Regions from separate parts of the Trichocoleus sp. ST-U1 genome, predicted to be linked through region 1. Evidence: predicted binding sites of a transcription regulator. Region 1 holds the regulator's gene; the other holds the start of a gene.
The links. The regulator HrcA, encoded in region 1, represses chaperone genes, less so after heat shock. The targets are predictions, from matches to a motif close to ANTTAGCACTCNNNANTNNNGAGTGCTAANT.
Positions count from the first base shown of each region.

Region 2: a site for HrcA is predicted at 1,860-1,890, ahead of groES (co-chaperone GroES). Genes of this name have one in related genera too.

Region 1 covers NZ_JAMPJZ010000007.1:28,309-32,357, reverse strand. Annotated here, with positions in the region: gene NDA06_RS04545 (DUF2834 domain-containing protein) at 1-21, opposite strand, end outside; gene NDA06_RS04540 (hypothetical protein) at 202-885, opposite strand; gene NDA06_RS04535 (DUF2834 domain-containing protein) at 900-1,586, opposite strand; gene hrcA (heat-inducible transcriptional repressor HrcA) at 1,706-2,818, opposite strand; gene NDA06_RS04525 (hypothetical protein) at 2,943-3,134, opposite strand; partial or broken gene NDA06_RS04520 (IS1 family transposase) at 3,249-3,956, shown strand.
Region 2 covers NZ_JAMPJZ010000027.1:23,668-27,716, reverse strand. Annotated here, with positions in the region: gene groL (chaperonin GroEL) at 1-1,371, opposite strand, end outside; gene groES (co-chaperone GroES) at 1,493-1,804, opposite strand; gene NDA06_RS12255 (ferredoxin) at 2,110-2,562, shown strand; gene NDA06_RS12250 (response regulator transcription factor) at 2,764-3,411, shown strand; gene NDA06_RS12245 (NIL domain-containing protein) at 3,470-3,715, opposite strand; gene cysW (sulfate ABC transporter permease subunit CysW) at 3,815-4,049, opposite strand, start outside.

The DNA of each region.
Region 1 (4,049 bases):
CAAGGCAATTTTTCTGCCCATAATCTTGACCCATAACTTTATACATCAATTATTTAACTTTAAAAGTCCGATAACAGCACTTACCTCCGTCTTAAGTCACACCAACTTGCATTCAAAAGAAAGCCACAGCCTCTCCTTTCTTTCCTCCGCGTCCTCTGCGACCTCCGCGGTTTGTTCTTTCCTAAAAACCTCGAAAATTGTTCACACTCGTGTAGTGTTCGCAACAGACTCTGGTGCCGGTTCAGCACCAGAGTCTGGTAAAGGTGGACGAATACAGAGATAGGCAAGGGGTCCCAGTAGAGGAACCAGCGATACTGCCCAAAAAACTGGGGGAATATTGAACCCTCGACGCACCATATCATCGCCGAGAACGCTCGGAAACAACAGACAGAACAGGCAAAAAGCCAAACTCATGCCATTGACAAAGCGATCGCTTTGGAATTGTTGAATAAACCCTGCCCAATCACCCGCAAGCAAGCCAAATGCTAGCAAGAAAAGCGTGCTGAAATTGAGGATAATACCCGTCCAGCGAGAATCAAAAACTTTCAGCAAGGTATCCTTTTGCCCGGAAAACTCTTGATTCGGTTCCCTCAATGCTAAATAAGGTATTAGGCTAATCACTCCCGTTCCCGCTGAACCCAAAGCAAAAGGCCAGAAACGAATCTTTTGCATCCTCCCATCGACGAACAAAAGACAGCTATAGATGAGTATCCAGATGCCAATCAGGGAAAATATAGAAAGGATAATTGGGTTGACCTGTGTCCACTGACCCGTCAATATATTTTTAATGAGCCTCAGCGTGTCTGGCGTAATTGGCGGTGCCAGCAGCAAAACATAGGAGATAAATCCAGCCCATAATAACCAAAGTGCTGTTTTTCTAGCCATATTTCCATCAAATTTTAATTTCTAGATTGTGCGGGTTGGCGTTCCGTGGAGAAAGCTTCGGCATTAGTTTCTGGTAAGGGAGGACGCAGGCAAAGATAAGCTAAAGCCCCAAACAAAGGAATCAACACGACCATCCAAAAAAGTGTAGAATTCTTGATTCCCCGACGCGCCATATCATCTCCCAGAAGTGCGGGAAATATTAACCACAGCAGGCAGAAATCCAAACTCATGACATGAACGAAGCGATTTGTCTGGAACTGCTGAATATAATCTGCCCAATTCCCGCCCAATAAGCCATATACAACCAAACTCCCAGCGCCGAATGTTAGCAAAAAACCAAGCCACCGGGAATCGAGTATTTTTAGAAATAAATTCTTTTCTCCGTGAAATTCCTGGTTGGGTTCTCGCAGTGCTAAATAAGGCAACAAAGCAAATGCTCCGACTCCAAAAGAGAACGCCGAAAAAGGCCAAGCTGCTACCTTTTGCTGTTTGCCATCAATGAGCATCAGACAGGCGTAAATCATCGGTACGATGCCCAGAAGATTGAATAGCGTGACGACTAGGGGGTTAATCCCTGTCCATTGACCTGTGGAGAGATTTTTGATGAGTTCAAATGTGCCTGGTTGTTCAGGAGGTGCTAACAGAAAGGCATAGGTAATAAATGCTGCCCAAAGCAACCAAAAGCCAATTTTTCTAGCCATATCAGTGAAGAATGAAAAGCAAAAATTAGAGCTAATCGCAATTAGCCATGTTTATCGTTCGTGGTTCGTGGTGGGCGACCCAATCGCTAATCGCGATTAGCGATTAGCGATTTTCTAAATTAAGCAGGTTGCGTAAGAGCATCCGAGAGATAATCGGCGGCGGCTTCAACGAGTGCGATCGCATTTTCGTACACCATCCGCGTTGGCCCCAAAACACCTACACTTCCCACAGGTACTGAACCCTGCTGATAAGTTGCAGAAATCAGCGTACAGGTACGCATCGGTTCTAAAGGATTTTCCGAACCAATCCGCACCGTCACTCGCGAACCAGAGGTGACATCTGAAATAGCCGTGACATCTGGTCTAGGCCATTCAAAGATTAAAGGCCACAACTGGTCTTGTTCCTCTTCCAATAGGTGTATAAGCGTCTGCACTTGCTGTAATTCGGAAAATTCTGGCTGACGCAATACTTCAGCGACGCCACGAACCATAATTTGAGTTGTGGCAGGTTGGGAAGTGCGACGGATCAAGTCGGAGAGCAGATTTCGCAAAGAATCAACATATCGTTGAAATTCTCGGTCTAGTTCGCTCCAGTCTAAAGTTGCCAGTTCACTGAGCGATCGCCCCCGCAAGTGGCTATTCAGAAAATTCGATAAAATTTGCAACTCCCGATCTACAATTTCTGCGTCCGGTTGCTCATCCTCCGATTCTGAGAGCGGTAACTCCATTAAGACGCTAGTCGTCTCATAAGAATCCGTCACCACAATCAGCATCACCCTTCCCGGATCGAGCTGCACCAGTTGCAAATGCCGCAAACGATTAGTTCGAGTCTGCGGCATCGTGATCAGGGTAATATAACCGCTGAGCGTTGCCAGAATTTGCGCTGCACCCCGCAACACAGTCTCGAAACTCTGATGTTCCAAGTTCAAACGGTCTGTGAATAACTGCTCTACCCGACGCCCCAAGGCTTCAGAAGGCTTAATTAATTGATCGACATAAATTCGATAGCCAGAGTCAGAGGGAACTCGCCCAGCCGAGGTATGGGGTTGATAGAGCAACCCCGCTTTCTCTAAGACGCCCATTGCATTGCGAATCGTCGCTGGACTGACGCACAGATTATACTCGTCTACCAAAGCTTTTGAGCCGACTGGCTCAGCCGTCGCAATATAGTGACGGACAGTTGCCCAGAGAATACGTTGTTGACGGTCAGTCAGACTTACTTGCCTAGCCATTTAAACGAAAGCCGAATTGGATAGGGTTTTAAAAACAATTGGAAATTCCTGGACTTCTGATGATGAATTTCTCAATAAGTCCGGCGCTCTTGTCAAGCAAGCAGCCGATTAAATATAGGATAGGTTAAAACAGAATAGCAGATGCTGCCTTCTGCCTGCCGGTTCGCCACACCCAGCCAGTAGAAGCATAACAGCCGCCGAACTTCAACCTTAGACATACCATGACGATCGATCGCAGAGTTAGGACATTATCGCTACCCGTAACTCTAGAGTCCACAGTCTCTATCAGGATTGTCTGTAGTCTACTCGACTGCATCGAAGTTTGTCAGCCAAAACCTCTAAATACTTATTTCGCTAGTAAAAATTAGGTAGTCATGAATAGTAATGGTAGGCTGGTACTCAAGAGACATCAACCATTACAAACGGCGCAATGAACTGTCCCAAGTGCCAATTAGCTCAAATCATCAAATACGGACGTACCCATTACGGCAAACCGCGATTCCGTTGCCAGGAGTGTGGGCGACAGTTCGTCGAGAATGCAACCCGACAACCGATTGATGAGGCAACTCGTCAATTGATTGATAAGTTGTTGCTCGAACGCCTTGCACTTGCCGCAATTGCACGGGTAACGGGTGTTTCTGAGCGTTGGCTGCAAATGTACGTCAATCAGAAGTTTTATCAAACTCCAAAAACTGTCGAAGTCACCCAAAAAAACCGGGTCGGCTGATAATTCAGTTGGACGAGATGTGGTCGTTTGTTGGCGCTAAAACGAATAAACAATGGATCTGGCTGGCCATTGATGCTGGTAGCCGTGAGATTGTTGGCGTATTCGTTGGAGATCGTTCTCGGCAAGGCGCAAAGGGGCTTTGGCAATCCTTACCAGCTGTTTACCGCCAGTGCGCGATTTGCTACACCGATTTTTGGGAGGCGTATGAGCAGGTACTACGCCCGAAAGCGGCATCGCGCAGTCGGCAAAGAAACGGGAAAAACTAGCTATATCGAACGGTTCAACAACACCTTACGGCAACGAGTGGGGCGCTTAGTTCGTAAAACCTTATCTTTCTCCAAGAAGTTGAGTAATCACATTGGTGCGATTTGGTATTTTGTGCATCATTACAACGCCTCCCTTCGCTCTTAACCATTACTATTCACCACTACCGCTTTAATAAGTATTCACTGGTAGAATGAGAAATTCCTGAAAAGGTTAGATTTGGGATTGCTTAAGTGTCAA
Region 2 (4,049 bases), on a different contig from region 1:
GTTCTCAGCAATCCGCTTCAGAGGAGCAGCCAAAGCACGAGAAACAATCATCGCACCTGTCAACTCTTCATTCTTCAGGTTGGCAGTTGCCCACTCTTCCAGTTGAGGAGTCAGGTGAGCTAGGGTTGTGCCACCGCCAGGAACGATCCCTTCTTCCACAGCAGCTTTAGTCGCGTTGATGGCATCTTCCAAACGCAGCTTCTTGTCCTTCATTTCGGTTTCGGTCGCAGCGCCCACTTTGACGACAGCGACGCCACCAGCCAGCTTAGCTAGACGCTCTTGCAGCTTCTCGCGGTCGTAGGAAGAATCGGTTTCGTCCATTTGACGGCGGATTTGCTCACAACGAGACTTCACAGCAGCTTCGTTGCCTTCGGCGACAATTGTGGTGTTGTCCTTAGTGATGTTGATGCGGCGAGCTTTGCCCAGCATTTCTAACCGGGTGCTTTCCAGCTTCAGACCAGCATCTTCGGTGATCAGCTGACCACCAGTGAGAACGGCAATGTCTTCCAGCATTGCTTTGCGGCGATCGCCAAAACCAGGAGCCTTGACAGCAGCCACATTCAGCACACCCCGCAGGCGGTTAACCACTAGGGTTGCCAGTGCTTCTTTCTCGATGTCCTCAGCGATAATGATCAGAGGACGACCAGCACGAGCGACTTGCTCCAGAACGGGCACTAAGTCTTGGACAAGCGTGATTTTCTTATCGGTCAGCAGGATGAAAGGCTCTTCCAGAACCGCTTCCATCCGCTCCATGTCGGTAGCGAAGTAGGGAGAGATGTAGCCTTTGTCAAAGCGCATCCCTTCGGTGATTTCTAGTTCGGTGGTCATGGACTTCCCTTCTTCTAGGGAGATGACGCCTTCTTTGCCCACCTTATCCATCGCTTCAGCGATCATCCGACCGACTTCTTCGTCGTTACCAGCAGAGATGGTACCAACTTGAGCGATCGCTTTGGAATCTTCTACTTGTTTGGCGTGTTCGGCAATTCTTTCCACCAGGAAGCCAGTGGCTTTGTCAATCCCGCGCTTCAGAGAAATTGCATTTGCACCCGCAGCAACGTTTCTCAAGCCCTCTTTTACAATTGCATGAGCGAGAACAGTTGCAGTCGTAGTGCCATCACCAGCAGCATCATTGGTCTTAGAAGCGGCTTGACGAATTAAGGAGACACCCGTGTTTTCAACGTGATCTTCTAATTCAATTTCTTTGGCAATGGTGACACCATCATTCACGATTTGTGGTGCGCCGAACTTCTTCTCTAGTACCACGTTGCGGCCTTTAGGGCCGAGAGTGACAGCCACAGCTTCAGCTAGGATGTCCATCCCTTTTTCCAGGGCGCGACGAGCGTTTTCGTTGTAAATAATGCGCTTAGCCATAGTTCCTCAGTTGTTTTGAGTTTTGAGTTTTGAGTTTTGAAGGAGTGTTGAGCGTTGAGTTTTGAGTGTTGAGTTAAGCAGATGTTTTTAACTCGGAACTCTCAACTCAGAACTCATAACTTTATGAAACGACTGCTAAAATGTCCTTCTCTGAGAGCAGAACGTACTCTTCTGTGCCGAGTTTGATGTCTGTGCCAGCGTACTTGGAGTAGAGAACCTTGTTGCCCACAGAGACTTCCAACTCAACACGAGTGCCTTTGTCATCGCGCTTGCCAGGTCCCACAGCGACGACTTCCCCTACTTGAGGCTTTTCTTTGGCATTATCAGGAAGAAGAATTCCACCAGCGGTTTTCTCTTCAGCAGCGCTCACTTTCACAAAAACGCGATCGCCCAGCGGCTTAACAGTGGATACGCTTAGAGATACAGCTGCCATACAAACTTCGCTCCTATTACAGGTTTGACTCAAGACACACGATTCGTTCGTTGAGAATTAGCACTCTCAACCTCTGAGTGCTAATTTAGCCCAACCAGTGTGCGATCGCAACAAAATTCTTTGTACGGGTTCCCGAACTTATCCGGTTGTCGGAAGACTTTAGTAGAAATGCTTAAGACACAAAGATAGCTTTAGTCATTGGGATGGCATAGCGCGATCGCACTCAATCTGCTAAAAAAAATTGGAACCGCTAAAATCTCCTAAAAAACGGATATCTCGCTTCTTCCAAGGAAATCAAATAAATAATGACTGAAAACACAGTGGCTGAATCTAGCCCTGAAATTCCTGAAACTTGTCAATCATCAGACCCAAACGCTCTCGCCGCTTGTGTGCAGACCTTGGGACTGAATCAAATTCAGCGCCATGTCTTCATCTGTGCCGATCCAACCTTACCCCAGTGTTGCTCCAAGGAAACCAGTTTAGAATCTTGGAATTACTTGAAAAAGCGACTTAAAGAGCTAAAACTAGACAAGCCTTCCGACAAAAGCCCTCTTTGCATTTTCCGCACCAAAGCAAACTGTCTGCGAGTTTGCTCCCAAGGCCCAATTCTAGTCGTTTACCCAGATGGTGTTTGGTATCGTAGAGCGACTCCTGAAGTCATTGAGCGGATTATCCAAGAACATCTGATTGGCAACAAAATTGTGCAAGAATACGCTTTCTTAGTTCATCCACTACCAAAACCCTATACAGTAACATAGTAGCTACGTTATATTCTTCCGTGTACCTACTAGATTTTCGTCGTTGTGACCCATGTCAGTGACTATAATTTTCTAAAAAGAGATTATAGGAATTGCCTAGACTTAGTAGGAGTCGGTGCAGCAGGGTGCTGAAAAAAACGTAAACTATACGTACAAAACGGTTAAAATTTTCACAATTCCAGGCTTGGCGAGTGGCACAGCATGAAAGACACCAGTATAAGAGATAACAAACGACTGTTGCTGATTGATGACGACCCCAACCTGATTTTGCTGGTCAAGGACTACCTGGAATTTCGGGGGTACGAAGTCATCACCGCTGAAAATGGTCGGGAAGCACTGGAAGTTCTAGAGCATGATATTCCTGACATGATTATCTGTGATGTCATGATGCCAGAGATGGACGGAATTGCCCTTGTGCAACACGTCAGAGAAGATCCCCGCATCAGCTGGATTCCAGTTCTATTCCTCTCAGCGAAAGGTCAAAGCCAAGACCGAGTCAAGGGTCTCAATACTGGGGCAGATGTCTACATGGTCAAGCCCTTTGAGCCTGAAGAATTGGTGGCGCAAGTGGAATCTTCTCTTAAGCAGGCCACTCGCCTAATTCATCATCCAGCTAGAGGAACTGAAGGAGGGTCGAAACTCCAGGTACCTGACACTGTAGAATTAACCCCGACCGAGCTGAAAGTAGTTCAGTTTGTGGCAAGAGGTATGGCAAATCGAGAAATTGCTGAGCAGATGAACGTCTCTCAGCGCACGATTGAGAGCCACGTATCCAATATGTTAGGTAAAACGAATCTCCATAACCGCACGGAGTTAGCTCGTTGGGCGATTGAGAGTAATATGGCTTAACAAATAAAAAGGCAAAATTAATAATAGAAATTATTAATTTTGCCTTTTTAAATTTTCGTTACCACCCATCTTGTTCGCTGTCAGATTTGCCCCACAGTTCTAGATCCAGTTCATTCAAATAAGTTAAGGCGCTTTGAAGTTGGCGAGTCGATCCTGAGAGTTCTAGGTCAAACCAGCCATCATCTCTAGCGTTGGCTCCTAAAAGGGCAGCAGCAATATTAACTGTGACACCGTGGTGAGAGACTAGTCGTGAGATGATTGGATCTTCCTGATATTCCTTGGGAATGCGGATTCTGACACGCATTTTAGTAGGTCTGTTATCTTCGTGCCCAGTCGTAGATTGAGCTGGTTTAGAGGTATTTACAGGCAAGTCATTTGTACTGTACATAGTCTTCAATTCCTCCTATTCAACATCTTTAATACTGGTTTTACGCTCTAGAATTTCTTTCAAGACCAGGGTCACTAACGCGAGTGCGCCAAGCAGAACGGCGGCTGAGAAAGATGCTTGAGTCTGGTATTGCTTATAAGCTTCCTCCACAAACAACGGCAGGGTTTGAGTTTTGCCCGCAATATTGCCAGATACAACCGAGACGGCACCAAACTCGCCCATGACTCTGGCGTTGGTCAAAATGACGCCG